DNA from 3 places in the Paenibacillus sp. CR_12 genome. Region 3 is predicted to be linked to each of the others. Evidence: riboswitches for the same ligand, from Rfam matches in the RefSeq annotation. Region 3 holds a riboswitch; each other region holds the start of a gene.

Region 1 (10,131 bases), on a different contig from region 3:
CAAGGAGCTTAGCTCCCGCAAAAAGACCGGCATGGTCGGCGATGGCATTAACGACGCCCCTGCATTGGCCGCTGCCGATCTGGGCATCGCAATGGGAAAAGGAACGGACAGCGCCATCGAAACCGCCGACATCGTATTGATGCAGGATCACCTTGGTAAGCTGCCCGGGGCCATCAAGACGGCAAGACGAGTCAACCGGATTATTAAATGGAACATCGGACTTTCCTTGTCGCTGAAGGCCATCGCTCTGCTGCTAACGATTCCGGGCTGGCTGACCCTATGGATCGCGATCATATCGGACATGGGGGCCACCATTATCGTTACCCTGCTGGGTCTCACCATTCTGCTTGGCAAGGATCAGGAACTGCAAACAGGACATTGACATAACCGGAGCTGCGTCCCTTCTGGGCAGCTCCGGTTTTTTAGGTTCGGACGCTCCCTCTCCCCTCAGCTTTGCTTCATCGCATATATCATTTTTTACATGATTTTTTTGATTTGATGAAACATTTCCCATTATTTAGTCGTTTATATAGGCGGGAGTGAAAACCAGAAGGAGGAAAGACATGAAATCCGTACAGATCATCAAACTAGCAGGTACCGCATCCATAGCATTGTCTTTAATGCTTACATCCTCATCGCTCGTAACCATTCCTGCCCATGCGGCAGCGGCCTCCACATCGCAGAGCAAGGCAGCCTGGAGCACGCTCGATGTGAAGCATAAACCTTATACGAATAAAGGCGTCGTGTTCATTCCGCTGAAGGAAGTTTCCGAACAGCTGCAGCTGCAGCTGACGATCCCTGGAAAGAACGAGCTGTACATTAACAGCCCGACCCAGTCTGTTCGTGTGATTATTGGAAATTCGCGCGCCGTCAATGCCAAGGGTACCGCTCTGAAGCTTGAGGCGGCTCCGGTTGTGAAGAAAGGCGTGACTTATGTTCCCGCCAGCCTGATTACCAAAGGTTTCGGCATTCAGTTGAAGTACGACAGCAAATCCGGACTTCGAACCACCTTTGATTCCTGGTCCCAATATGCTTATGCCTCCAAGGCCAATATGCTGTTCTGGGTAAATCGCGAGACCGGTATGCTGTCCATGGGGAAAGCCGGAACGACGCCAACGAAAGTCGGCATTCTCCCGATCGAGGATATCGATCAAGTGGGCTTGAACGCACATCGCATCAACAGCAATACCTATGTCGTCGACTTGTCCAATTATTACGGGGAACCCCATATCCATGAAGGAAGATATCGGGTGCTCATTCAGGACATGAAAATTCTGAAGCTTTCCAAAACGAATCACACCAATTTTGCCGGGATCAACTACCGTCCGGACCAACTCAGCTACAAAGGCAAAGTTGCCATGATGAATGGCAGTACGCTAGAGCTGGTTCATCCGATGGGCAAAACGGTAAAAACCTACGATCTGGCCGCCCTCACCGGTGTTGACGATCATTTTATTGTGGAAGCAATCGAACAGGACTTCCTGCTCGTCCGTCCTTATACGAAGGCAACCCTGTATATTGTTGAACCGACAGGCAAGTCCGCAGAACTTATCTATCCCGATCTTTTGGACGAGGAGAGCATCAAGGCTATTGAGGAGATGCCGCCAAACGAAGTGGGTTTCATCGGAGACGGCCTTACGTATGACGGATATGCCGGCGGCAAGCTGAAGCTTCAATACGAAAATCCGTTTCTTGATATAAAGAAAAAGCTGACCTACGCCCTTCCATTCTAACCGTAACAATCACAAAAAGACCGGCGGATTCATTCACGAATCCTACCGGTCTTTCCTATGTCCGCATCTAGAAAAATGCTTATTTATGGTATCATTCCGCTGTTTGAAGAGCTTCTCTAAACTCCTCCGGCGAGGCATTCCACCATTCCTCGTTACGGGAGATCAGCAGTTCGCGCAGCGCTTTCTTCTCCACGTCGCCAAGCCCATCCAGAATAATCTTGCGCTTCATCGCCGCATCCATTTTATTCACATGGTCGGCGAGGATTTTCCAGCCGCGCCGGGCTTCATGGTCGATCCACATTTCGCACGCGGTCATGCCTGCATAATGCTGTCCTTCCGCGGTACGGTCTACAGCTACCCACACGATCCACACCTGGCGTCCGTTGGGCACTTCATCCCGGTTCATGCTGAAACGGATGCCCTTCTCCACCTTGCTCTTTGCATGCATGGCTCCAATATCCACTCGCGCCTCGCCATTGTCGATGATGACAGGCGACAAACTGTTCAGATCGATGGAGCCGGATCCAAACCCCTTATGCTTACTCTTGCTATTGATAATATTCAACGCAATGGGTTTCTTCGCACCCTGCTTCTGATCTTCGTTCTCCACTGCTGCCGACCTCCTATATCAGAGCCGATTCTCACGTATCAGCCGCTAAATTGATAACCATGTCCCAATAATTTTATTTTAACTAATAATCCCCCAAAAGCAAACATATACATGCACTAGATGCTTGTCAACGGGAGGTTGTTCGATATGGTCCCACCACGTGCCAAAGTCTTTCTATCATCCCTGCTTGCCCTTGGTTTGCTTGCAGGATCGATGCCGATATTTCTGAATCCAGGGTCCTCAGCGTCTGTCCTTGCCCCAAATGCGGGCAAGCCCTCTGCCTCTGCCGTGGAGAAGGCCCCGCTCTCACCGCCTAAGGTGCAGCCTGATACTCCCGCTCCGGCCCTAAGCGACCGGCTGGTGGAATATCACATGGATGTTCGGTACGAGCCTGAGGAGAACAAGCTTAAGGGAAAGCAGACACTCACTTGGACTCACCCAGGCAAAAAAAGCGTAAACGAGCTGTACTTTCATCTGTATCCCAATGCCTTTGCTTCCGATGAAACGACCTTTATGAAGGAATCGGGCGGCAGGCTTCGTTCCGACCCCATGCCGGACGACGGGTACGGCTCCATGACCATTACCAATGTGAAAACGACGGAAGGACTGGCCCTTACCCATCGCCTTCAATTCGTCCAACCCGATGACGGGAACATCAAGGATCACAGCCTTGTCAAACTAAGATTGCCCAAACCCATCAAGGGCGGGGAGAGCATCACCATTCACATGGAATTTGAAGTCGAGCTTCCCAAAATATTCGCGCGCATGGGTACCACCGAGAATTTTATTATGGCTGGCCAATGGTTTCCTAAAGTATCGGTCTATGAACCGGCCGGACTTCGCGGAAGAGCCGAGGAAGGATGGAATCTTCATCAATACCACGGCAACTCCGAGTTCTACTCCAACTTCGGCATTTACAGCGTTCGCATCCGGGTGCCCGAGAATTACATTGTCGCCGCGACCGGATTCCCGACCAAGCCTGCCCAAAAGTCGAACGGGGAAAAAATTTATCAATTCTATGCCGATGATGTGCATGATTTTGCCTGGTCGGCCTCGCCCAACTTTGTCACGGCCGAGGAGGCCTTCTCGGCACCGGGCGTGCCGGGCGTCCGCATCAAGCTGTATCTCGATCCGGCCCATAAAGACCTGAAGGACCGTTACTTTGATGCCGCCAAGTCGGCACTGGCTTCGTTTGGTAAATGGTACGGAACCTATCCTTATTCCACGTTGTCCATCGTCGTCCCGCCGGAGTCGGGCAACGGTGCAGGCGGCATGGAATACCCGACGCTGGTCACGGCCTTCGGGGCCAAGAACGATTCGCCGGGTTATGAGCTCGAACGGACCGTCATTCACGAGATCGCCCACCAATATTTTTACGGAATGATCGCAAGCAACGAATTTGAGGAAGCGTGGCTGGACGAGGCCTTTGCAACCTATGCAGAAGAAAGAGTGATGGAGAAAGAATACGGCATTACCTCCAACACCGCTGCTCAAGGAGCATCGATTACCTCCCCTGCCCCGCTGAAGATGGAGTCCTGGAAATACAGCTCACACGAGAACTACGCGCTGAATGTTTACACGAGAGGCAAGCTGGTGCTGCAAGGCATTGAACGGCAGGTCGGTCCACAGATGATGGGGAAAATCATGCATACCTATGCCCAGAAATACCGTTTCAAGCACCCAACCACGTCTGATTTTCAGAAAGTCGTCGAGCAAGTAAGCAAAACCTCCTGGCAATCGTATTTTGACCAATATGTATATGGAAGCCAAATGGCCGACGTCGCCATCGATGTGATCAAAACCAAAAATAAAGGCACGTCAGACCATCCGCGGTATGAATCCACGGTCAAGATTACGAGCAAGGACGGAGATATAACCGATGTGCCTATCGTGTTCGCCTTTGAAGACGGCAAAACGGTGGAGCGAACCTGGAGCGGCAAGGACGGAAAAGTTACGTACACCCTGGAGTACAGCACCCCGCTCGCCTGGGCCATGGTTGATCCGAAATACTCCATCGTTCTGGAGAATAGACACATCAATAACTATATGAAGGCAGGAATGGATCCGAAGGTGGTCACACGCTGGAATCTCAGTATTACCAAGCTTGTGGAGACGTTGTTCGGCAGCCTGTCATGGTGAGGGGGGAGCACATGAAAAGTTATGCAGGCCAAGGGTGGATCAGTGTTAAAGACCAATTATACGTCTCCATTCTGCTGTTCTTGTACCGCATGCTGTGGGGATATTGCCTGTACCGGCTTGTAAAATCGGCAGTCGTCCCCCTGCTGATGCGGTATCCGGATTCTGCCCCTAACGAGCTTAGCCGCCTGTTATTCTTCTACGAGGGCGAGATGAGTCTATCGTTAAGCGGCACGGTCCATACCTATGGTTGGCTTCTGGCCGCTCTGCTCCTGATCCGGATGGTATGTACCCCGCTCATTCGGGCAGGCATCTTCTATAACCTCCACCAGGAGGCCAAGGGCGAGCGCGGATTATTCTTCTTCACCGGCATGCAGAAGCTATGGAAGCCCGTTACGGTATTTTATCTGATCGAACTTGTTCTTACCTTTGTGCCCGGATACTGGATTCTGCCCAAAATCCTTCCGATTCTGCTGAACGGGATCCATGAGCCGGTTCTGCTGCTTCATGCGCTGCCTCATGCAGCCGGATGGTTTCTGTACGCCTATCTGATTCGCCTGTTATTGCTCTATATGCAATTCGGCCGTACGGACAATTCCGGCATGATCAGCTCCGTTCTTGCGCTCTTCCGCCGACTGGGCACGGCTGTGCTGTTATCCCTTACCGTTGGCGGATCGGCCTGCGTCATTCTTTTGCTCCTAAGCTCGGCATCGCTCTTCTGGGCGGGATTGATTGGCTTGATTATTCAGCAAGCCTCTTATTTTCTGAATGGACTCTTCCAAATTTGGGTAATTTCCGCCCAATACCATTTGTGGCGGGATTCTTCCTCGCAGCATGCCTAATCGTTACATTTCGTTACCATCATATGATAAACAAGCTCGTAAATATGCTGTAATCGGAAGCGACACATTTCTCTCTCGGACTTGATTTTACAAAGAATAGAAGCTCATTTTTCCTCAATATTACATTTTCCGATGGCCAAATTACAAAAAAACCTGATCCCGCATGATGGGGACAGGTTTTTTTGTATAAAAATGAGCTTTCCTCATTTGCCAAATTGTTAATACTCTGCTAAAATAACGAATATGTTAGTAACAACTTTGTCATCTTTACTGTAACTTTTTGCTGGAACTATGTAATTTCGTTAAGCATGTTGGAACGTCAGACGTCAATGAATGGGTTCATCAACATTTTAAGGAGCCGAATTCCCATGATTGGGAAGCGGGGGATCCGTTTTGGGTGAATTGATCTCGCAAGAGAGGGATCATAGGGGACCTTCAACCGAACCCTTAAGCTAACCTCGCAGGCAATGGAAGGAGCTTTTTGTTTTGAAAAAGAAGTTAACGGCCATTTCTCTAGGCCTGGCCCTCGCACTCACATTAGGGACCGGAAGCGCTTTCGCCGATTCCAAATTAAATACTGCAATCAAACCAGCCATTGGTGTCTCTTATAAAACAGGTGGAACCACAACGAATGGTTTTGACTGCTCCGGATTCACCAGCTATATCTACAAGAAACTTGGTCTAAGCCTGCCGCGCACGTCTGGAGCTCAATACAAAGTCGGTACGGCCGTAGCCAAGAGCAAGCTGAAAGCTGGCGATCTCGTGTTCTTCAACACATCCGGCAGAGGTGTATCTCATGTGGGTATTTATGTTGGGGGCGGCAAATTCGCTCATTCCTCATCCTCGCGCGGTGTCATCATTAGTCCGCTGAGCCAGAGCTATTACGCCAATCGATACGTAGGTGCTAAGCGAGTCATGAGTCAGTCTACGTACAAGTCTGTAGCTGTGAACTACAATTAATTATTGGAACTTCATTGATTTATCCTTTACAAGAAGCCCTGGGCGTATGAGATTGTGCCGATCTCATCCAGCGGCTTTTTCTTTTGTCTGCTCTGTGTATACCTTTATAACGTTTGGGACAACGAAAAAGTTCCCACTTTTCGAGAAAAAAAGAAAATTATTATGCAAATTCTCTTCGCTTCCTCAAGTCATTGCATCTTCTACCCTTTATATACCCTCCTCTCCCTTCATTAAACACCCTAATGGAAAAATATTGATTTTATTTTCTGAGGACTACTACGAGCAGCGATACGTAGATGCCGAACGCATCATGAGCAATGATCAGTATGAAAAGTCGACCGGAGAATCCTCCTAAGCTTCGATGTCTTATCCTCGTCCTGCCCATACATATCCGTTTGCCCGTCAAAGGAGACCTACTTCTCTTGGACGGGCTTTTTGAATGCGGCTAGAATGTTTGAGAAATGGGGTATAATTTAATTTGTAATTATGACAGGGGGACTTTGCCAATGGATGCAGCACCGATTTCATTTCATACGGTGGTCATGCGTGAAGAGCACGCGAAAGAAATATGCGCCTGGACCTATCCTCCTCCCTATAACATTTACGGTTTTCTTCCCTGGGAGCAGATGAAGGGGCTTGAGATCGAGTTTGGGGATCCGGACATCCGCCGGGAACAGTACATTTCGATTTTGGATGAACGGAAGACGCTATGGGGATTTGCCCAGCTGTTTCCGATGCATGAGGTTACGCGGATCGGGCTGGGCATGCGGCCTGATTGGTGCGGGCGGGGAATGGGTAAACGGTTTATGCAGACGATTGTCCGGGAAGCGAGGCGGAGGCGGCCTGCCGATGAGATCGACCTGGAGGTAATGACCTGGAATGAGCGCGCGATCCGTGCATACGAAAAGGCGGGCTTTCATATCACCGATACGTACGAGCGCCTTACACCGACGGGAAACGCCCTTTTCCACTGCATGGTGTATGAGCCTCCGGCAAATGAGGAATAGTAATCTTTGTCTATATGAAAAAGCACAATTTTGTGTACTTTTTATGAAGGCGCGCGGTATAGTTGCTTTTTTTGTCACAACTGGCTATGCTGTCTATGGATGTTGGTTTATAATGGAGACAAGTGCAAAAGTGCAGTATACATAGAAGGGACGATATGACGATGCAAAAATGGATCATGAGCGGATTGTTCTTCGTCGCATGTGCGTTGGCTATTGCGCTGATGTTTACGCTCCCAGGCAAGGAACAGGTAGCTCAGGAAGAGAAGCCGACTATGCCGGAAGTGACTCTGGATGCTGCCGCAGCCGAAGCCACACTGAAAGCAAGCTGCATCAGCTGTCATGGTGACCAACTTCAAGGCGGCGCTGGACCGGCTTTGAATCAAGTAGGCGGACACATGGATGCGGACGCGATCTTCAACGTTGTAACCAAAGGCCGTAAGGGTATGCCTTCCTTTAAGGATCAACTTAAGCCTGACGAAATCGCAAACATCGCGCTGTACCTTGCTGAGAAAAAATAAATCAGCTTATACGCAAAACACGCTTGAACCTGGAGAACCTCCTGGCGCAAGCGTGTTTTTACATATTGGGGAGCTATGACCGGATGGATCCGTCTCCCGTCTATTGTCCTGATTTGCCGTCCTTGGAACGGCTTTTCTCGTAGGCCTCGTTAAACTGCTGCGCTTCCTTAATATCCACAGCCGTAATGCCGCCGTCGTCCCAGGAAGTGAGACGCAGCGTAACGACTTTATAATCTATGGTGATATAGGGGTGATGTCCGAAAGCTTCCGAAATAGCTGCCACTTCATCAACAAAAGCGATTCCCTTCATGAAGGAGGAGAAGGTATACTTCCTGACGATCCATCTCCCTTGTTCAAATTCCCAACCCTCAAGCTTTTCCAGATGAGCCTCTACTTCTTGCTGCGTATAAAGCATCTTTTATCTTCCTCCCCGAAAAAAACCTATCGTAAAGCCGACTGACACATGTATGGGCTTCTGTCATCTATTCTATTCTGCCCTGTTTCCGTTGATAACTGGAGTGATTACACAAGAGCCACAAAGGCCAACTCTTCTTCACCGATCAAAATATGTATTCGATGGTTATTCTGGTCATGCATGACCACGCCGCTGCCGACGCTAATCACCGGCTCCGTGCCCAGCGCATAGAACAAATCCTCCGCCAGCGCCTCATGAACCTCATTCCGCTCGGCTTCGCCCAGATTGCCCCAATCCTCCGCTTCCATTTCAAAGAAAACGTAGCTGTCGGAAATTCGCCCGACGGCTTCGGTCAATTCCGCGAGGATTTCGCCGTAATCCCTTCCGTGCTTCACACCCATCTCAATCACTCCTTTCCTTACCGTACTAAGCTTCGTTTCCCTTCCTTCCATTATACCGGAAATTACAACTAAAAAAAAAAGCCCGACCTGACGATAAATAGGATAACGCCCCACAAAAGGGGCCCGGTTCTCCATGAGAGCCGTTCTGACGAATGGATTCGTTATTTTATTTCTCACGGATGAGGTGTGGTATGGAAATTTCAACAATTATAGGCTTAATCATCGGTATCGTCGCGGTACTGGTGGGCATGATTCTTAAAGGTGCCTCCCTTCTCGCTTTGTATAACCCGGCAGCCTATCTAATCATTCTTGGCGGTACGGCAGCAACTTTATTCATCGGGTTTCCGTTATCCGAGCTGAAAAAGATTCCGAAGCTGGTCAAAATGACCTTCGTGAAACAGAATCTGATGGACAAGACGGACATGATCAAGCTGTTCATGGAATGGGCTTCGATTACGCGCCGTGAAGGTCTGCTAGCTCTGGAAACCAAAGTCGATGAGATCGATGACAGCTTCCTGCGTAACGGAATGCGCATGATTATCGACGGCAACGATCAGGAATTCGTACGCGATGTATTGATGGAAGATATCAACGCCACGGAAGAGCGCCATCGTTCCGGCTCGCTGATCTTCTCCCAGGCCGGCATGTATGCACCTTCCCTCGGAGTACTCGGAGCCGTTATCGGTTTGATCGCTGCACTATCCCATATGGAAGACATGGGCGAGCTTGCCCATGCCATCGGGGCTGCGTTTATTGCTACCCTGCTCGGTATCTTCACCGGTTATGTCATCTGTCACCCGATTGCGAACAAACTCAAGCGCCTATCCAAGCGCGAGGTTGAAATTCGACTGATGATGGTAGAAGGCCTGCTGTCCATTCAATCCGGTGTATCCACCATTGCAATCAATCAGAAGCTCTCCGTGTTCCTGACACCATCCGAACGCGCTGAGCTCAGCGAGAGGGAGGCTGGTGCTAGTGAGCAAAAAGACTAGACACGAGCCGCACGAGGAGCATGCCGACGAATCCTGGCTTCTTCCGTACGCAGACCTGCTGACATTGCTTCTGGCCCTGTTCCTGGTTTTGTATGCCATGAGCGCGACGGATGCACGCAAATTTCAAGAAATGAGCGAAGCCTTCAGCGTTGCTCTCACCGGCGGAACCGGCGTGCTGGATTACAGCAAGACCGAGCCCAGCGACACCCCGCCTAATATTAACGATCATAAAGCGACAACCCCTTCCGTTCCAGCAACAACGCCCGACCAACGTCGTGCCGAGTTGATGCGTCAGGAACAAGAGGATCTGGAGAAGCTGAAGAAACAGCTCGATAATTATATTAAAAATAACGGTTTAACCTCAGAGCTCAGCACCAAGTTAAACCACTCCCAGCTGGTCATTACGATCCGGGATAATGCCCTGTTCCCGTCCGGCGAAGCCGTGGTGAAGCCGGAGGCCCGTAAACTGGCCAAGGCCATATCGCAAATGCTTCACAAATTCCCGGATTATGAGATC
Region 2 (10,131 bases), on a different contig from region 3:
GTCTCGCCGGCTTGTTTCAGGATGCCGATGCAATCGGTCAAGTAATATTCCTGCTGCGCATTCTGGTTGGTTACGTTATCCAGTGCAGCAAATAGCTTTTTATTGTCAAAGCAATAGGTACCGGTATTAATTTCAGTGACGGCGTCCTCTTCCGGACTGCAATCTTTCTGTTCGACGATCCGAAGCGCGCTTCCATCCTCGCCTCGAATGACCCGGCCGTAGCCTTTCGGGTTATCCATATGCGCGGTGAGCACCGTGGCGGCCGCGTTGCTGCTTTCATGAAGCTTCAGAAGATTCTCCAGCGTCTCAGACGTCACCAGCGGAGTGTCCCCGCAAATGACGATCGTGGATCCCTCTTCACCGCCAAGCAGTTCCTTGGCTTGCTTCACGGCGTGACCCGTTCCGAGCTGCTGCTCCTGCAGAACATACTCGGCTGCGTCTTGCAGATAGGTGCGAACCGCTTCCGCGCCGTGGCCAACGACCACAACACTGCGTTCGCAGTTCACCTGCTGTACCGTTTGGACCACATGTCCGACCATCGGCTTGCCACAAACAGGATGCAGCACTTTATATAGTTTGGATTTCATACGTTTGCCCTGCCCAGCGGCGAGCACAATAGCAAATCTTTTCAAGGGCCATGCCTCCTCCTCTTGAACTCACTACTGAATATATATCATTCTACAAAAAAAGAAAAGAGAGCCATAGGTATGGCTCTCTTTTCCTTGAACCCCAATTATAAAACTTAAGCGCCTTCTTCAATCACTTCTTCTTCAGTAGCCGCTCGCTCATACTCGGCCAATACAGCCGATTGAATCTTCTCGCGGGTACCGGAAGAAATGGGATGGGCAATGTCGCGGAACTCTCCGTCAGGAGTGCGTTTGCTCGGCATTGCAACAAACATTCCATTGTTTCCGTCGATGACGCGAATGTCGTGAACGACAAATTCATTATCGATGGTAATGGATGCGATTGCCTTCATTCTCCCCTCAGAGTTAACACGGCGGAGTCTGACATCCGTAATTTGCATATGTGTTCACCACCTTTTTCCATCAGAGACTTGGTGTATAATTCCACACAGCAAACCCGAAATCCTTCTTTTTTCTACTACAAAATGTCCTAAAAACAGGAATTTTTTTTAGAATGTGATATTTTCGACAGACTTCGTGCCGATTCGAATGAAAACGCTATTATATCGACAAAAACCGCGTGCCTAGTTTTCGAAATAATTACCAGGTTTGACGGTAATTCTCTTGGTTTTGGAGTCTACGTCGCTCAAAACCGCGAGTGAGATATAGTCCTCCAGGAGTCTTTCCTCGGTTTCTACCGATCCCGATTCCACGAGGACCCCGACGCCTGCGACTTCGGCATTAAATTCACCCAGCAGATCGACCATCCCCTGAATGGTGCCTCCTGCCTTCATGAAATCGTCCACGATCAGCACCCGGGAGCGTTCCTTGAGCGCCCGGCGGGATAAAGACATCGTATGGATGCTCTTGTGCGAGCCCGACACATAATTGATGCTTACGGCCGACCCCTCCGTCACTTGATGGTCCCGGCGAACTAGTACGACCGGCAGGTTCAATTGCGCCGCCGTCGCATAGGCCAACGGAATTCCTTTGGTCTCCACGGTCATGACCACATCGATCTCCCGGTCGGAGAATGCCGTCGCAATGATCTTGCCCGCTTCGTTCATGAGTGTAGGTTGTCCGAGCAGATCGGACATGTACAGGTAGCCGCCCGGCAGAATCCGATCCGATTGCTGAAGCTGCTGGCACAGCTCCTCCGCAAAGCGCAGGGCATGGTCTCTGCGCAGCTTCGGAATGTACCTTACCCCTCCGGCCGCGCCGGCCAGCGTCTGAAGCTCTCCGAGCCCCTCGCTCTCAAATACGTCCTTAATGATCGCCAAATCCTCGCTAATGGACGACTTGGCTGCTCCATATCGCTCGGCGAACGTTGTCAGCGGAATCAGCGTATGCGGTTTGGATAGTAAATATTGGGTCATATCGACCAATCGTTCGCTTCGTTTTAATTTTTTCACCTAGGGTTCCTCGCTAAATCCGAATATTATATGTTAAATATAACACTTTTGTACGTATTTATACAACTTTGATTGCAATTCGCCCCCGAATTGTCAATTCCAACCGTTTCTAAGTGAGCAGGCGAACGGCATACACTTCCTTGCAGAAGCCCCGAAGGCCATTGTAAATCCGGGCCACCTTGGATTCCTTGGAGACCAGCCCGAAGACGGTAGGACCGCTGCCGGACATCAGTGCGCCGTCAGCGCCCAATTTCAGCATACCTTCCTTCAGCTGCTGAACTTCCGGGTGCATCTTCAAGGTGACTTCTTCCAGCACGTTGCCCAGCGACTGGCACATCTGCTGGAAGCTGCCCTGCGCCAGCGCGTCCACCATCCGCTCAGCCGAGGGATGGGACTGAATTTGCTCGCTGCGCAAGCGGCCATACACCTCCGCCGTCGACACATTGATCGGCGGCTTCGCCACGATCACCCAGCATTGCGGCGGATTCTGGATCGGCGTGAGGACTTCGCCGCGCCCCGTAGCCAATGCCGTGCCGCCAGTCACGCAGAACGGCACATCGGAGCCGAGCTCGGCACCGAGCGCGAGCAGCTCCTGCTGGGGGATGCCGAGCCCCCAGAGGCGGTTCAAGCCGCGCAGCGTTGCCGCCGCATCGCTGCTGCCTCCTGCGAGTCCCGCGGCAACGGGAATTTTTTTGTCCAGGTGGATATGTACACCCTTCTTCACGTCGTAGCGCTCTTTGATTAGTCTTGCTGCCTGAAAGGCCAAATTCTTCTCGTCCAGCGGTATGTATCCTGCCTGCGAGGTGATGATGATGGTGTCCCGCTTCTGTTCGGACATTTCGAGCCGATCGGCGAGGTCGATCATCGTCATGACCATCTCTACCTCATGAAAGCCGTCAGGACGTTTATGGAGTACATCCAGCATCAAATTGATTTTGGCCGGTGCTTTTTCGTATATTTTCAAGAACGTTCACCTATCCTTAGCTTTTCCCATATGCTTGAACTTAACATATTCGAGGAAAAACATCTAATGCCTCTATATTATCAAACTCAGGCTTTGAAGTCATGGGACCGTTTGATGACGTTTACGATGCACCGGCTTTAAGAAAAACGCCTATCGACGCGCATAACGTAAGCTGTTCCTGCGAGTCAGGAAGCTAAAGATGAAACAAACAGGGCCTTCCGCTTAATCGGAAGACCCTGCTGCGATGCGGCCATACTCTTACAGGTCGGATTTGCGGGCTGCCCGCTCGGCGAGCTCAATCGCCCGTTTTACCATGTTGCCGGCATCCTTGGCCTTAATGCCTCCCCAGCCCTCTTTTTCCACGGTGTCGTAGAATCCCAATTCTTTAGCCAATTCGGTCTTCAATTGATCGGACATGATGCTTCGTCTTCTTCTGCTCATCAATCCCGCCTCCTTGGAAAATGTATTGAGTATGGCATGAACAGCATCCTGCGCGACGCAGCGGCCTTCCATGGGCCTTACGCATGCTTAAGTCTCCGTCACCGCGTATAGAACGGCTGGGATAAGCTTCGCGCAGCTTTAGTATGCGTTCAACCCGTCCTTGTCATCCCTCCGGAAGGATGGCAACAAAAAACAGCCTCCCTGTAAGCGGAGACTGCTCTCATGACGTATCGTTATGACTTGATATAGGTGATTCGCATCTCGTTGTCGTCACCGGTGACCATGATCTCCACGGTTTCGGTCAAAATATCCGCATAACTGTAAGACACACGTTTAAAAGTTTGCTGGTCTTGGTCCAGCTTCACAATGAAAACAGAAGGGTACGTTTCTTCCAAAACACCAGTACGCTCGACGGTCTTCCGACGGCCACCGTTTGCCCGAAGCGTAATTTTTTGCCCTAAATGGGCATCGAGACTGCGTTTGATTTCCAACAGCGCATTTTTAGCCATTGTCGACGACCACCTCTTTCCTTGTCCATTATACCGAAGATTACATCATTTGTCAATTCAAAAACATTAATTATATCAGCATCAAAAATATATTGTCAATGTATTTTTTTTGACCCTGCCATTCTCGCGCTCATTTGCTTTAATATGTGCTAAATTGACAAGCTTTATGTATTTTTTTTGACAACTTTCTTAACGAAAAATAAAAAAACCCCAGCGAGTGGGGTTCTTCTTGGTTCATTTTCCAGCGGTTATTGGACCTCTGATCGAACGGATTAGGCGCCTAACTGACTGAAGGCGTAACCTTCAAGGTGGACAAATCCTGCAGCTTGGGCAGACCGATCCGGTAGCTGCCTCTCGTCTCAATTCCGCCTACGCCCTGGCTGCCGCTGATCGTATGATGGACCACGTCATGGATGTTCACGGTATCCCGGACCGACGTATAGGCCGCTTTAGCGGCGACGTAAACGGGATCCAGCGCATGGATGAGGATTCGCCCCGGCGAGCTGGCAAAATTGGCTCCAGCCTGCAGCAGCGCCTCAAAATGCGATTGGCACGCTCCGGCCACGATGACCAGGGAATCCAGGTTCCGCTCATATTGACGCGCCACCTGAATCGCCGTGACGAAGTTGTGGGAATTCTTATAGCTGTCCAGGCTATATAAATCGTATGGCTGACGTCTCTTCAGAACCCCATCATGTCCCGTGATCACAACGATATCAGGTCTTACCCGCGGAAGAAGACGATATAATGAATCGGCCATCCCCGACTCATTGATATAATGGCCTTCCGCTGGGACCCGAAGCTGGTTGTACAAGGTCATGCTCTTCTTCAGATATTGGGGATCTCCATCCAAATGCAGCACCTTGCCCGGCACGTCAAAGTATCCTTTATCCGCAAGCTGGCCGCCGTCAGTATGCCGCAGGCTGGCCAGTTGACGCTCGCTCTGCTCCTGTCTTTGCTTCTGCAGGCGGTCCAGCGATTCATTGGCTTTGATCTGCGCCTGCTTTGTTCGTTCGCTTAAGGTGGGATGCGGGACCGTAACCAGATCATCAACGGGAGCATCGGCCAGTAACCGGAATTCCGTCCCTTTGATGACGATATTGTTATTTTGCCGCATGCCTTCTACCCGGAACGTTACATCGCCGCCGTAGGATTTACGAACGACCAAGTCTCCCAAGTTCATCACAACATCACCCCTACCCTATGGTATGGGCTACTGTGACTATTGGTTCTTGTTCAGCGCCAATTTATCGCGCGGAGGCCATCCGTAAGCTCCAGAGACTCCCTGAACGGCTGCGTCAACGGATATTGGCGCCGAACAGCACGTTGCTAAGCCGCGCATACTCCTCAATGCTAAGCGTCTCCCCGCGCCGTGAAGGGTCGATCCCTGCTTCCTGCAGCAGCTGCTCCAGCCGTTCACGTCCCTCACCCGGGAAGAACCGGCTCTTCAAATTGTTGGCAATCGTCTTCCGTCGCTGTGCAAATGAAGCCTGGACCACCTCGAAGAAGAATCGTTCATCTTCCACGCGGACGGGCGGCTGTTCCCGGACCGCCAGGCGAATCACGGCCGACTCGACGTTCGGCTGCGGAATGAACACCGTGTGCGGCACGATGCAGACCAGCTTAGGCTCGCTGTAGTATTGAACGGCAATGCTGAGACTTCCGTAATCCTTGCTTCCCGGTGCAGCGGCCATCCGTTCGGCCACTTCCTTCTGAATCATCACCACGATGTTCTCCAGCGGCAGCTTCTCCTCCAGCAGCTTCATGAGAATCGGCGTCGTCACGTAATACGGCAGATTGGCAACCACGCTTACCTTCGATACGTCCGCGAAATCCTGACGGAACAGCTCATGAAGATCCACCTTCAGCACATCCCCATGATGAACCCTCACGTTCCCGTAGGGCTCCAGGACTTCCCTTAGGATGGGAATCAGGCGCTGATCGATTTCGACCGCGGTGACGGTTCCTGCCGTCTGTGCCAGCTTCTCCGTCAGTGCACCGATGCCAGGTCCGATCTCGAGCGCGCCTTTATCTTCATCCAGTCCTGCAGCTTCCACGATTTTATACAAAATATTCTGATCGATGAGAAAGTTCTGGCCCAGACTCTTCTTGAAGGAGAATCCATGGCGCGAGATGATCTCCTTCGTCCGTCTTGGTGTTGATATATCCTCGATCCGACTCATTAGCTAAACGCCCCCTTCTTCCAGCTGTGCAAGTGCTGCCAGAAATTCTTCCCGCGATATTTGAAACATGGCCAATCGTTTATGGAACTGCTTGCTGTTGCAGTATCCGATGCCCAGCAGATTACCCATCGCCATCCGTCTTGCCGCAGCCTCCGGGTGAGCCGATAATCCTGCCTCCAGCATATCCTCCAAACTGATCAGGCTCTCTCCACCCTCAAAAGACGTGTGAACCCGCTCCAGCGCCCGCCGGATCGCCTCTGGCGAGGCATTCTCCACGCCGATATCCCCTTTCCGGGTAGCATCCGCTTCCGGAATGAAGGCGTGCTTGCAGCCGGGTACGCCCTGATCCACGATTTTGCGGATTCGTTCACCCGCATGGTCAGGATCCGTCAATATGATAACGCCTCTGCGCTCCTGGGCAAGCGCTATGCGCTTCAGGATTTGTTTGTTGATCGCTGAACCGCCGGTTTCGATCGTGTCGGCTTCTACGGCCCGTTTAATGGCAACGGTATCGTCCCTGCCTTCCACGACAATCACTTCTTTAATCATGCGTTCGTTCTCTTCCTTCCCAAGCAGAGCAGGCCTGTACAATGTTAAGGCTCAACCCGTTTAGCCTTGATTACTCCGGTCTTAACAAAACAAAAGAAGAGGAAATATTCCCTCTTCTTGATCATCATATATTATAAGCTAAATAGTATAGCATTAGAATGGCAAAGTAAATTGGAATTCATGCGTCTAGTTCAATTCAGGTTTAACCGGACCGATCACGTAAACGGTGCGGCCGCTCTTCCGGCCGAAATTCATGGCCGATTTCAACGAATCGTAATAGACATCGATTTTGTTGCCTTTGATGGCGCCGCCCGTATCTTCAGCACGGCGGAAGCCGATGCCTTCGATGTAAACCCACCATCCGATCGGGATGATATTAGGATCAACGGCGATGGTGCGACCTTCCGTAACGCGTGTGCCGGATGCGGTACGCGTACCGATTCCTTGCTGTTCGGCGGAATACGCGGTCATCGACACGTTGTTCAATACCTTCTTGTATTTAAAATCAACGCCTGCGCGGGAAACCACGTTGTTCTCAACAGCCTTGGCGGTCGTTACTTTTTTCGTGCCGGACAATTTAGCCGGTGTAGCTTTTACATCGGTGGCTGCCGCCTGGACGATAACAGGCTTCTCCACTTTTTTCGTGCCTACGGCAATGATTTTATCCTTCGTTCTGCGTTCGATTTGTTGGGAGACCTTCGTCTTGGAAACCAGCTTGCCATTGTGGTAGACCTTCTCGTAATGGTTCACCATAAGACCAGACTCGCCCCGCTGAATGACGCGGTTATCGCCCTTTTCAAGCGATGGATCGGCCGTCTTGATCACGCGGAATTCGCGGTCTTCCGTTTCCTTAACTTTTTGCTTCGTGACGCGAACGACATGGATATTCATATTGCTGGTCAGCTTCGTGTCTTGCGACGGTTGTACTATATCTTCACCCTGGATCGTAACGCCAGCCTCTTTGAGTACATGATCAACTGTATCCTGGGATGTAAATATGGTTTTGGTTTTGCTGCCTACCGTAACGTTGACTGGAATAGCTCTGTCAATAATAATTCGGTCTCCGTCCCGGATTGCGCCGTTCAGGGGCATCGAAATTTGATCTTGGGGACTCAACGTGATCGCTTGCTCATCCAGCAATTCCTGCAGCAACGATCCACGTGTTTCCACCGTAGTGACCCGGCCGTCGACGACAAGCTGAACTTCCTTGCCTGCCTGGTCATGTACAACCAACGATATGAGAAGTGATACCGTAACGGCACCCATGGCGCCGAGCAACATCAGTTGACGCAAATTGTCATGCTTCCATCTCAATGCGTAAGACATGCTGGATGATTGTGATTCATGGGTTTCTTCAGGTTGAAAAATGCCCACTATTCCATCCTCCTTCATAGTCCCGCCGTCTAGGTAAACGCATGAATGCATTTGACGTGACTATAGCAATTTTTCTCACAGGGCGCCCTGCTATCTATCTACACCCTGCGTCAATTCCCGTCTTCCGTCCATCTGCCATCACCTCCTGTTTACCAAGAGTATGATGGACCCGTCTCCATTATTCAAAAATAAAAGAAGCCATTGAAAGAGTACTAGAGGCTCTAACGTGGCTTCCTGATGAATGAAATCATGGAAATGGTATGCACGAGATTTCCCCTCTTATTTCGCTTACGGAGTTAGCTGTCGGGTTCGGACGTAAGAGAGACGCCCTATATCCGGATGCCCGCTCATGGCGAGATCCTTCAAATTCACCCCAAAGACCCGAAAAAGAAATCAAATACAGCTTCGTGCATCCAGACCAGTATGCACCGCAGTATCGGTTCCCCCGTTCTCCAGAATTTCGGAGATTAAGCGAGACGGTTCATGAAATATTCGGCTGCGATCTGCACATCGCAGCTTCTTATCACTGAAAAGATGATATCCTGTTTGTATGCAGGTTGTAAAGCGACATTCAACCACATTTTCTCAAGTAAAAGGTTAAAATATTGTAATATCAACGCCTTTTCTGATTAAAAAACTTTAATTAATCGAAAATGCTCCCTTTTTCATGGCTTTTGCTCTTGTTTTCGTTAAATACCAAATCGTTCCAGCGCATTTTTGGTGGTAATTTGGGCCAATTCCTCATAGGACAACCCTCTAATTTCGGCCGCCGCCTCCGCCACCAATTTTACATATGCGGTCTCATTTCGTTTCCCGCGGAAGGGATGAGGTGTCAGGTAAGGCGCGTCCGTTTCGATCAATAATCGATCAAGCGGAACCTTTGCCAAAACCTCTTTGGGCTGCTTCGCATTCTTGAACGTAATCGGCCCCCCAAACGAGATATGGAATCCCATATCCAGGCACATTTTGGCCGTTTCCCAGCTTCCGGAGAAGGAATGCATGACACCGCCGACCTCGGAGGCTTTTTCCTCACGCAAAATGTTAACGATATCTTCATGCGCATCCCGGTTATGAATGACAATGGGCATGTTCAATTCCCGGGCAAGCCCGATCTGGCGCCGAAGCACGCGGTGCTGCACTTCCTTGGGGGACGTATCCCAATGATAGTCCAAGCCGATCTCCCCGATTGCCACCACTTTATCGTGACTGCATAAAGAGGCGATCCAATCCAGGTCCTGATCCTCCATGGTGATCGCATCTACAGGATGCCAGCCTACCGCTGCATATATAAAATCATAAGTCTCAGCCAGCTTCATCGTGGTCGGGATCGTCTCCCGGTTAAATCCGATATTGATCATCCGCGTAACGCCGGCTTCAAGCGCCCGCTGAATTGCAGCTTCCCGGTCTTCGTCGAATTGGGGAGCGTCCATATGAGTGTGCGTGTCGAACAGCATACTATCCACACTCTCCTTCCTGTCGTTTCTATGTCGTCTATTTTCCATTAGTTGGTTGAATGCAAGGGGATTAACGGTTGTCCTGTTTTGCCTGATTTAATGCTGTTGTTTGAAAACGTCGGCTATCGTCTCCGGCATTTGACCCAGGAGCGGGCCCACCTTCTCCTCCGGATAATAAAGATGGTACCGCCCTTTATGAATGCCGCTGATCGAGCGTACGATATCGGATACCTCCGAGATTTCCCTCAGCTCGTCATGCCGGTCCAGAAGGAGAATCTGTTTCTCGTTAAGCGGCATATCGGAATGAACCTTATCATAAGGAAGATCCGTTGGAAAATCAATCTCCAGGTCATATTCCGGATGCAGCCCCACCGCGCGGAACGCTTGGCGGATCCCGTCGATGGTTTCCAGATCGATGTTGTCGATTTCTACGTATTTGTAGAGCTTTCGGTGCATGAAACGGCCGCATAATTCGCTAAGAAGCGGGTCTTCCTCCTCCGTCCATTGCAGAAAGGCCGTTTGAATCAAGGCTTCATCAAGACGCAGGTATTGTTTCACGCCGATATTCCCCGAAAACAACGCAGGCAGCGGTTCGATCATGAAACGGAAAGCATATCCA
Region 3 (10,131 bases):
TCTTGATCGTTCTTATGTTCATCGGTTCGAATATCATTCACCTTGACCGCCTTATGCCCATGCTTGAAAACGGAATCCGGCCGGTGCTGCAAGCAGCTTTGCCGGAGGTGATCAGTTTTCCGTTCGGTCAAATTGTGGTCTTTCTCATGTTTTGGAATCATTTCGATGATAAGAAAACGCTGTCCAAGACATCCTTGTCTTCCTACATATTCGTGGGCATCTTTTTAATGATATTCAACATATTAAACCTTGCGATATTGGATCCCTCCATAACGAGCATATCGACTTTTCCGCTGCTCCGGTCGGTTCGTCTCATCGAAATCGCCGATTTTCTGGAGCGTTTGGACCCGTTGATCATCTTGCTGATCTATATCGGCATTTTCGTAAAAATGACCGCATTCTACCTCGGTGCCGTACTCGGTCTCTCCAGTCTGGTCAAAATCAGCCATAAAAAAACCACCGTGATCGTGGGTGCTATCATCTTTACCATATCGTTCGTTTCCCCGAACTTTATTTATCATATCTGGATCGGGTTCGCTCAAAATTTGAAATACCACTTTCCCATCTTTCAGATCGGACTGCCATTGCTACTTGCTTTGATTATATTAATCAAAGGAGGTCGTTCATCCAAATCCGGCTGATCGGAGGCTCTTAGAATTGCCAGTTAGAGCTTTGAAGCGGTCATCCACACAGTCGACAAACATAAATTTTTCCGGAAGTGGAGTAGTGGCAACACCTAACACATACATTCGTTTGCCCTGAAAGACTGATCAACCGTGAACGGTGATATGGCCAGCCGCTTAGATTTTTCTCGTATAACCAGCGATTTCTCTGAAGAAGAACGAAAGAATGGGATTCGTTATATTTCCTGACGGTGCGATGAAGCGGATATGGATGCATGCAAAACTGGGATATTCTAGCACGATCATCGGATGAATGAGCCTTGATTTTGTGCTTTTTGACAACAGCTTTAGTAATAAAAAAGACCGGCTTCAGCGCCAGTCTCAAACAAATTTATTAAGATCCAATTTTATTGCAGCTGCTTATCTTGAACATGCTTTTCTCCCATTTTGATCTCATCGAAAAAATTTGTATCCGAGGTAGGATGAATTGCGCCATGAACTTCATCTTGGATTCCTGGTTCTTTAAAATATTGGGATAACAATTGCTCAAGTTGATTAATAGTAACAGGCTTGGCGTGATTTTGAAGTTCGTATCCAAGTTGACCGTTGGGTTCGATCGTTGCGGTCTTAACATCGCTAAGTTTTGATATTCCTTGTTGTCTCAGTTTCATTTCAAGCGCGTCAACCGTTAATCTTAATTTTTTCATGTTTTGCAATTCAAATTGGCCGTTCTCGATCACAATTATAGCAGGTCCTTTAATCCATTTTTCAAGTGTATTCCAGCGCACCTGCATGAATTCAACAAGGATCAATACGATTATGAAAACAACGGCTGCTATCATGGTAATGAGTATATTTTCATCTGCAATGGGCTGTACAATAATGGTACCAATCGATATCATCGCTATTGTCGTTGGAACTGTCATTTGAGATATTGATTTACGACCAGATACTCGAAGCACCAACATGCCAAACATGATTAATACAAGGGACTTCCAAACCTCGGACCAAACCTCACTCATACGCTTAACTCCTTATTTGTAATTGCTTGTGTATCCCTTACCCTTTACTATATTTCCAAACATTATTCATATTCAATTATGATTTCCGGTTAACGAAGACAGTTGCCATAAGGTATAAATAGATGAAATGCAAAAGCAAGCCAACCAATAAGAAAACCAATACCAAGAAAGGCTCATTGTTCGTCATCAAAAGGGGAGTCTTAGCCGGCCAATACGTTGGCAGCCACCCACCTAGCACTTGCCAACCCCCTGGCACGAAAGTGGCCACTACAGGTCCTGCTATGAACAGCCCTCCTATTTTAGAAAAGGCTAACCCTTCCACCTTATTCGCTGAGAAAGCGACAAGAATCAACGAAAACAATGGCGCTTCCAGTGCCAGCAGAAGTATAACAAATAAACTGTCTACACCAATCTCTGACAAGTTGGAAAGAGACAAGTATGCGATAGACAAAACGGTACACAGCAGAAAAGGAAGCGCTAATCTATAAAGCAAGTAGCCTTTATTCGATAAAGGGGTCACCGCATAATAAGCAATCATATTCTCGTCGCGTTCGTCAAGCATCAGCAGACCCGTAAGCATTCCTGTTAACATAGGAATGGTAGTGACCAATAACGATGCAGTGAAGCCGCGGTAAGGTTCCAGTTGAAACGAATAGTTAACATCCAACCAATTATCAGCGACGGGATATCCCCATCTCGATAGTAAGAGAAGCATCAACGGGCCGATCAGGACTGCCATAAGAACGGGATCCTTCCACGCAAGACGTAGGTCCTTTAACATAAGGAATTTATATTTGTACATTCTTGGCTCCTCCCTCTCCAATCCGCATCAGCACATGTCGACTGTAGGAATGGTGTGCCCAGAGGTACACCGCAACGTTCCATATCAATAGGATAGTAACAGAATATAGAACGCTTCCCATGGATAGGCCGCCACTAGGAGATACAAGTAACCGGAGTGTTCCTTCGGTCGGAAGGGCGAAAAACAGGCCAGCCTCCCACAATTGAAGGAAACCGAGCAATGGAAGGACGAATGGCAGCCCATAAGCTTGCACCATCAGTATAAACCCGTTAATCGTCCGCTGGCGTGCCGCCACCCCAATCGACAGCAAGGTCATGAAGGATGATGTTAAGACAATGCCGGCAGAAAAAGCAAGCGGATATTTCGGAAGACTGCCGGTCGCCATATGAATCACCCAGCCTGCCGCAAGGGATAACACCGACAAAGAGGCCGCCTTCGCCAGCAGATAATCCCGAATGTGCACCGGCGATACAAACAACGGGTCGTGGACGCCTTGGTCTCTCTCCAGCAGAACCATACCGCCAGCCATGATAAGCCCCAGTGCGGCCGGATCGCTGAAGGTCAGCACAATCGCTGTTGTCTCCTGGTAAGCTTCGGGTACGAAACGAAGCAGAATCCAATAACAGGTACAGACGAATGCATAAACCCAATAGAAACCGTGACGCCACTGAAAACGCAGATCAAAGACAAAAAGGGATAAGCCCTTCATACAAGTTGCCTCCCCGTCACCTCAATAAAAATTTGTTCAAGCGATGCTTCTTGAGAATGTATGGTCTCAGGGCGAAAATCCTGTATAAGCCTAAGAAATTGGCCGTTCTCACCGATGCCATCGAGACAAAATACGGCATCCACTAACTCTACGCCCTTGCGGTATTCGACTCGCACCGTCCTTCTTCCCTTCCGGAGTTTCAATTCCTTTGGCGAATCGACCAGCTTAATTTCGCCGTCGGCGATGAAGGCTACCCGATCACAAAGCTCTTCGGCCGCTTGCATATTATGCGTTGTGATTAGAATTGTCTTGCCGGCAGCCTTTTTGGCAAGAATCAACTCCTTCATTCGTTGGGCATTCATCGGGTCTAATCCGGACGTAGGTTCATCCAGAAATAATATATCCGGGTCATGCTGTAACGCCCGACAGAAATTCAGCCTCATCTTCATGCCCTTGGAAAGCTGGGAAACCTTCATATTCGCGGCTTCCTTCAGATCGACTTGTTCCAGCAGCCTCATTGGATCCTCTGTCTCCCCCTGATAAAGGGAACGAAAGAGTTTTAGATTATCAAGAACTGAAAATTTACTGTAGAAGTTCGGGAATTCAAAAGCCACTCCGATTCGCTCGTAATATTCGGGACCCGTATCCCTGATCTCGTTCCCCAGGACTTTAATACTTCCCTGGTATCCTTTCAAAGCACCGATCAGCAGTTTTTGCGTCGTGCTTTTCCCAGCGCCGGAGGGGCCGAGAAATCCAAAGATTTCTCCAGGCGAAACGACAAAATCAAGCCCCTTCAGGATCGGCTTTTTATGATTGGGATACGTATAATGAAGCCCTTTTACTTCGATCACGACGCCCCCTCCCCCTTCACCGCTTTAGACACTGCAAGCATGCCCGCAGATAATAACTCGACTAACAATTCGATGGTTGATGAAAATTGCTCTTCTCCAATCTCTTTTTTGTGCAGCGTAAGTAGTGCCAAGGATCTGATCATTCCCACGATGGATTCGGGTGCCGTGCCAGATAAAATGCCGGCCTTCTGCCAAGCTGTGATCACAGGCAATAGCGCGTCTTGGTCCTCCATAAAGTTACGCTCGAGCAAGTCTTTCGGCAATTTTCTAAACAATAGCTCCATCTCCCCACGATCCATCATCTGCCGAAGCAGCGGGCTCTCATCCATCATCCCCAATGAATACAAGAGAAACCGTTTAATGCTATCCTTGCTGCTTACCTCTTCAGGAGGGAATAAATCCAGGACGGCATTGCGGATTCGCTGCTCCTCCTCCAGGATCAGTTCATAATATATTTCCTCCTTCGATCCAAAAAACATGTAAAACGAGCCTTGAGCAATGCCGGCAGCTTTCGTTAAATCTTCAACGCTTGTTTTGCGGAGGCCCGACGTTTCAAAATGGTGGCGTCCCTCCGTCAGCAGTTTTTGACGAATCCATTCACGCTCTTCATCCGAGAATTTTTTGGGCATGTGGCATTTCACAACCTTATCCATGTGATTTATGACTCTGTGAATTTTTTTATTTTATATTCATAAAAATACTCCCTCAAAGTCCCGTATGTCAACATATTTGGTGTTATGGGGTCTTTAGGTTACAATAAATGGAGATTTTATCCTTTGGCGAGGGGTGCCGGTATGCATCATTTTAATGAGGTTTTCGTTCAACTGCTGATTTTGCTTGGGATATCGATGGGTGTTATTGCGATAGCCAAAAAAATGAATCAACCTTACTCGATTGCACTGTTATTGTAGGCCTGCTGCTTGGCCTGGTCCATATACCGGTGTTGGATGAGGCCGAATCGTTCATAACCCAATCGAATGTGTTTCAAGCGACCATTATCTCCTTATTTCTGCCTATCCTTCTTGGAGACGCCACGTTAAAGCTTCCGTTCTCGCAGCTTCGTAAACAAGGAAAGCCGGTGATTGCCCTCGCTTTTGGCGGAACCTTGCTCTCTTTCCTTCTTATTGCTCTTGCCATGTATGGTTTTATGGGATTGCCTCTGATTGTTGCATTTACTTTTGCTGCTTTGATGAGCGCCACGGATCCGATCAGTGTCATCTCCATCTTCAAATCTTTAGGGGTACCGAAGAAAATTGTGACGATCATCGAGGGCGAGTCGCTGTTTAATGACGGAATTGCCGTTGTGTTATTTCAAATTTCCTCTGTTTATTTGCTCACGTATATGGAAATGGGTTGGGCGGGAATAGGAAGTGGTGTATTGCTCTTTTTAAAATTTAGTATTGGCGGAATTGCGGTTGGAGGCCTGTTAGGGTACCTGTTCTCGCAGCTCATTCGCTTCTATGATGACTATCCGCTGGAAATAGCCTTCTCTATGCTCCTGTTCTTCGGAAGTTTCTTTATCGCCGAGCATTTCCACGTATCCGGCGTAATTGCCGTTGTCGTGGGCGGCTTGATTTTTGGCAGTTACGGAGCGCGCATCGGGATGTCGGATACAACCAAAATGAACATTAATTCGTTCTGGGACGTCATCACGTTAATCGCGAATTCGTTGATTTTCTTAATGATCGGCCTAGAAATCAAGCATATTAACTTCGCGGAGAAATGGGCGTTAATCGGGACAGCCATTCTCATCGTTCTAATCGGAAGAACATTGGCCGTTTACGTAAGCCTGTACTTCCTGAAATCCTTCCCTTCTTCATGGAAGGTGGTTTTGAATTGGGGAGGGTTAAAGGGCAGCTTGTCGATCGCACTCGCCTTGAGCTTGCCCACAACCTTTGACGGCCGTGACGATATACTCGTACTCACCTTCAGCGTCGTTCTTTTCTCGCTTCTCGTTCAAGGGTTAACCATCAAACTTATGGTTAAGAAGTTTGGATTAGCCAGCCCAGGGAAGGAAACGGACGGGGCGGATAGGTAAGAAACCTCAGTGAAAGCATAACAGAACATAGAACGCGTAAGGTTCAGTTCCGGAGTACTAATTAGACTACTCCAGCTGAACCTTATTTTTCGTATTGACGGTATCGATCCCCTACGTTTATGTACGTTCTTCTTAGCCAATAAGCACTTTCTCTTCAGGCAACCGATATTTTTGTTTGACGACTCTTTGTGACAGCGCAAAGGCCAGAGTTAAGGGGCCGAGTCTGCCGATATACATGGTCAAAATGATGACTCCTTTTCCAAACGGAGACAGCTCGGGCGTCAATCCCATTGATAGACCCACTGTGCCGAATGCAGAGGTCACTTCGAACAGAACCTCCATAAAATCCTTTTGCAAGCTATGTTCGCTTATGGTCAGCAAGAAAGTAGCGCCAATCACAACGCTCACCGAAATCACCATGACTGCTATAGATCGGAGGATAATGGATTGGGGGATGCGTCGGTTCAATAACTGCACGTCCTCCTTCCCCTTAATGATACTAATCAAGGTGAATAAAAGCACGGCAAATGTATTGGTTTTGATCCCGCCTCCCGTAGATCCGGAGGAGGCACCGATAAACATAAGGAAAATCATGAAAAATTGAGAAGTTGTCATCATCGCAGATATATCAATGGTATTAAACCCGGCCGTACGAGTTACCACGCCTTGAAAATACCCCGCCCATATCCGCTCTCCCCAGGTCAAAGGGCCGAATGTACGGGAATTGAACAACTCAATAATGAAAATAACGATAAACCCGGCTAAACATAGAAATGCTGAAGTCGACAAAACGATTCTGGAATGAAGGGACAGCTTGTTCCATCTTCTATGCTTCCATACGTCCAACACTACAGTAAATCCAAGGCCGCCAATGATAAAAAGCAAGGTGATAACGAGGTTGACTAGCGGGTCACCCACATACCGGCTCAAACTGTCCGACCAGAGGCCGAAGCCGGCGTTATTAAACGAAGAGACGGAGTGGAACATCCCGTAATAAATAGCTTGGCCTAAGCCCAGTTCCGCTTCCCACCGAACGATTAACAAGGCTGCACCTATGAACTCGATAATAAGCGCAATCAGAAAAATACCTAGAGAAAGCCTCACTACGCCTTGCGTTGATAATGCATTAGTAGATTCTTGGAGGAGCAGTCGATTTTTCAGTCCAATTTTCTTACCGAGTACAACGGCGATCAAAACTCCGAACGTCATGAAACCAAGACCGCCGACCTGAATCAGGCACATGATAATAATTTGACCAAAAATGGAGAAGTCCGCTCCTGTATCCACTACGGCCAATCCGGTTACGCACACTGCAGATGTCGAGGTGAACAAAGCGTTTATCCAACCTATACTTTCACCTGATGACGAAGATAAAGGCAACGCCAACAAGATTGCGCCGATTACAATCGGTACGGCGAAACCAAGAAGGATCAGGCGTGATGATGATAGCTTGAACTGTTTTAATGACTTTAACTGCTCGGATTTACCATTAGCCATCCTATATGCCCCTTTCAATAATGACAGACCATGAAACCCCGTAGACTTCACTGCGTAGTATATACCATAGCAAAGCATTAGTTCTACTGAATTTCAATGATATGATATGGTTTACTCCGTCGCTAACTGTTTACTTTTAGCATGTTTTAGCATAATATGAATTACGATCAATTTTATACGCATTCGCTTAGTCCTCTATGAGGAACGGGGGAACCAACAAAGCTGCTAAAGCTTTAGGGGTGAATTCTTTCTGATGAAGAAAGAACGGGGACTCTCAATCCCGAATCCGACAGCTAACCTCGTTTGCGTCTTGGGAGAGAACACTCTTCTACTTTGACTTGTCCATGATCCGTACAGCCAAGGCCTGGAAGCAGACATATCTCTGCTTCCAGGCCTTTTTTAGTTTAAGCTGCTGTGGTGTGTAACGTCTTCTGAAAAATTAAGAAGGGATTGATTACTAATGCTGAATAACGAAAGAATACTAGTATGTGTATATTACGGTCCAAACGGAGAACGCCTTATTCGCCGAGGTGGTGAATTAGCCCGTCTGCTTCAGTGTCCCCTGTTTGTGTTAAGCGTTATACCAAAACGTGAAAATGAGCTCGATCAAGCACAAGAAAGGTATATGGCCGAGTGGCAAACGAAATGTGATGAATATGGGGCAACCTTTATCGTCAAAACGAATGAAGATCGAAAAGCTTCGGAAATTATAGCGGAAACCGCCAAGAATCTTCATATAACTCAACTAATTATCGGACAATCCGGACAAACACGATGGCAAGAAATAACACGCGGCTCGATTGTCAACGAGCTCTTAAACCAGATCGGCGAAACGGATCTGCACATTGTAGCGGTTCAAAGGATGGACGAGCAAATGGATGACACCCATGAGCGCGGAATTCGAGTCATGGTTTTCAAGGATGGTCCTCATTTTCTCATCGATAATAAGAAATCCGGGAGTGATTCCAGTAACTCTATAGCCGAGGGACTATTTTTCAAAGAATTGAATACCGATTTTGACACAGGTTTGTTGAAGTTAAAAAAAGATCACGAAGTCCACTATTTGAAAATTAGTCACGGAAAAGTAGTAGATTCGTCTTTTTTCCAAAACAGAGAAATTCATGAAAAATCCAGCAATCACTGAAGAAAGGGAGTGGAACTTGTGAGTAAATCCATTATGAAATTGAACGATCGAAATACACAACATTCCGCTCCTGCTAAAATGGAGTTGTTCATCAACAAACTTAAAAAAAATATGAGCCCCCCTCAGCTCATTATGCTTGTTTTTTTCACACTGATATTAATCGGAGCTGCATTGCTTGCGCTACCACTTTCTTCCTCCACAGGCAGATCCGTTGGTCTGCTGGATGCTTTTTTTACAGCCACCTCGGCAATATGCGTAAACGGACTTGTTGTCTTGGACACCGGGAGTGTTTTTTCGACGTTTGGTCAAGTCGTTATTATGATTTTGATCCAAATTGGCGGACTCGGCTTTATGACTTTTGGCGTCATGGTTGCCATTGTGTTGGGCAAAAGAATCGGATTAAAACAACGTCTCATTATTCAGCAAACCACTCATTCGACTTCGGCACAAGGTTTGGTTAAATTGTCGATGTACATGGTGCTTATAGCCTTCGCGTTTGAAGCATTGGCTTCGATTGTTCTTACGCTTCGCTGGCAACAGGATTTCGGTTGGGGTCAGGCAGCCTATTACGCCATTTTCCATTCCGTTTCCGCATTCAATAATGCCGGATTTGCCCTGTGGTCTGACAGCCTGACGCCCTTCGTTGGCGATCCGATCGTCAACATTACGATTGTGGTGCTGTTTATCATTGGGGGTCTCGGTTATATCGTCATTGTGGATGTATTCCAAAAACGTTCATGGAAGAAGTTTTCGCTTCACTCTAAGGTTGTTCTTGTCGGGACAGGAACGCTATCTCTGCTCGGTTTTCTATTTATATACTTTATGGAGAGCTGGAATCCGTCGACTTTTGGCCAATTGAACGATAGCGAACAGGTCCTGGCTGCATTTTTCCAAGGAATAACGCCCCGAAGCTCGGGATTCAACACGATTGACATCAGCAGCATGCTGGCAGCTTCTCAATTTTTCATTATCATTCTGATGTTCATCGGTGCTGCTTCCGGAGGCACAGGCGGAGGCATTAAAATCAATACGCTTATTGTACTTATATTAGCCACAATCCAAACCTTTCGCGGTGGCGGTCAAATCCATGCCTTCAAACGCAAGATTGCAGGAGAAACCGTTATGCGTGCGTTAGCCGTTGTCATGGGTTCTTTGGTGGTTGTGCTGGGAGTCTCCTTGCTGCTGACCATATCTGAAGGAATGCTCGAAGAGCATTTCTTGGAAGTGCTGTTTGAAGCGACATCGGCATTTAGCACTACGGGATTGTCGATGGGATTGACAAGCGAATTGTCCTCCGTGGGGAAAATCATTGTGACGATAACGATGTTTGCCGGACGACTGGGTCCATTAACGCTGGCTTTCGCATTGGCTCAGAAAAAGCGTGCCTCCAAAATCGGCTATGCTGAAGATCATGTCTTGATTGGGTAAGACGAACTTAATGGCAC

What was found. Region 3 has a riboswitch for cyclic di-AMP ahead of RB297_RS03505 (universal stress protein). Riboswitches for the same ligand answer to the same signal wherever they lie in the genome.
Region 1: another riboswitch for cyclic di-AMP. It lies ahead of RB297_RS30860 (C40 family peptidase); the one in region 3 lies ahead of RB297_RS03505 (universal stress protein).
Region 2: another riboswitch for cyclic di-AMP. It lies ahead of RB297_RS30525 (resuscitation-promoting factor); the one in region 3 lies ahead of RB297_RS03505 (universal stress protein).

Annotation. Positions count from the first base shown of each region.
Region 1 is NZ_JAVFHO010000016.1:13,208-23,338, reverse strand. It holds gene RB297_RS30885 (heavy metal translocating P-type ATPase) at 1-382, shown strand, start outside; gene RB297_RS30880 (stalk domain-containing protein) at 564-1,733, shown strand; gene RB297_RS30875 (YwhD family protein) at 1,825-2,343, opposite strand; gene RB297_RS30870 (M1 family metallopeptidase) at 2,491-4,482, shown strand; gene RB297_RS30865 (hypothetical protein) at 4,494-5,321, shown strand; cyclic di-AMP (ydaO/yuaA leader) riboswitch at 5,668-5,803, shown strand; gene RB297_RS30860 (C40 family peptidase) at 5,808-6,281, shown strand; gene RB297_RS30855 (GNAT family N-acetyltransferase) at 6,788-7,288, shown strand; gene RB297_RS30850 (c-type cytochrome) at 7,450-7,806, shown strand; gene RB297_RS30845 (4a-hydroxytetrahydrobiopterin dehydratase) at 7,907-8,221, opposite strand; gene RB297_RS30840 (hypothetical protein) at 8,329-8,622, opposite strand; gene motA (flagellar motor stator protein MotA) at 8,814-9,614, shown strand; gene motB (flagellar motor protein MotB) at 9,598-10,131, shown strand, end outside.
Region 2 is NZ_JAVFHO010000015.1:11,324-21,454, reverse strand. It holds gene glmU (bifunctional UDP-N-acetylglucosamine diphosphorylase/glucosamine-1-phosphate N-acetyltransferase GlmU) at 1-632, opposite strand, end outside; gene spoVG (septation regulator SpoVG) at 743-1,027, opposite strand; gene purR (pur operon repressor) at 1,211-2,038, opposite strand; gene ispE (4-(cytidine 5'-diphospho)-2-C-methyl-D-erythritol kinase) at 2,148-3,002, opposite strand; gene RB297_RS30550 (small, acid-soluble spore protein, alpha/beta type) at 3,261-3,443, opposite strand; gene veg (biofilm formation stimulator Veg) at 3,677-3,952, opposite strand; gene yabG (sporulation peptidase YabG) at 4,233-5,135, opposite strand; gene rsmA (16S rRNA (adenine(1518)-N(6)/adenine(1519)-N(6))-dimethyltransferase RsmA) at 5,251-6,135, opposite strand; gene rnmV (ribonuclease M5) at 6,139-6,684, opposite strand; gene RB297_RS30525 (resuscitation-promoting factor) at 6,871-8,058, opposite strand; cyclic di-AMP (ydaO/yuaA leader) riboswitch at 8,328-8,542, opposite strand; gene RB297_RS30520 (TatD family hydrolase) at 8,748-9,512, opposite strand; gene RB297_RS30515 (HD domain-containing protein) at 9,609-10,131, opposite strand, start outside.
Region 3 is NZ_JAVFHO010000001.1:794,345-804,475, reverse strand. It holds gene RB297_RS03545 (GerAB/ArcD/ProY family transporter) at 1-641, shown strand, start outside; gene RB297_RS03540 (DUF421 domain-containing protein) at 1,031-1,645, opposite strand; gene RB297_RS03535 (hypothetical protein) at 1,722-2,447, opposite strand; gene RB297_RS03530 (fluoroquinolone export ABC transporter permease subunit) at 2,434-3,156, opposite strand; gene RB297_RS03525 (ABC transporter ATP-binding protein) at 3,153-4,007, opposite strand; gene RB297_RS03520 (TetR/AcrR family transcriptional regulator) at 4,004-4,636, opposite strand; partial or broken gene RB297_RS03515 (cation:proton antiporter) at 4,802-6,045, shown strand; gene RB297_RS03510 (TrkH family potassium uptake protein) at 6,178-7,542, opposite strand; cyclic di-AMP (ydaO/yuaA leader) riboswitch at 7,717-7,866, shown strand; gene RB297_RS03505 (universal stress protein) at 8,003-8,686, shown strand; gene RB297_RS03500 (TrkH family potassium uptake protein) at 8,765-10,114, shown strand.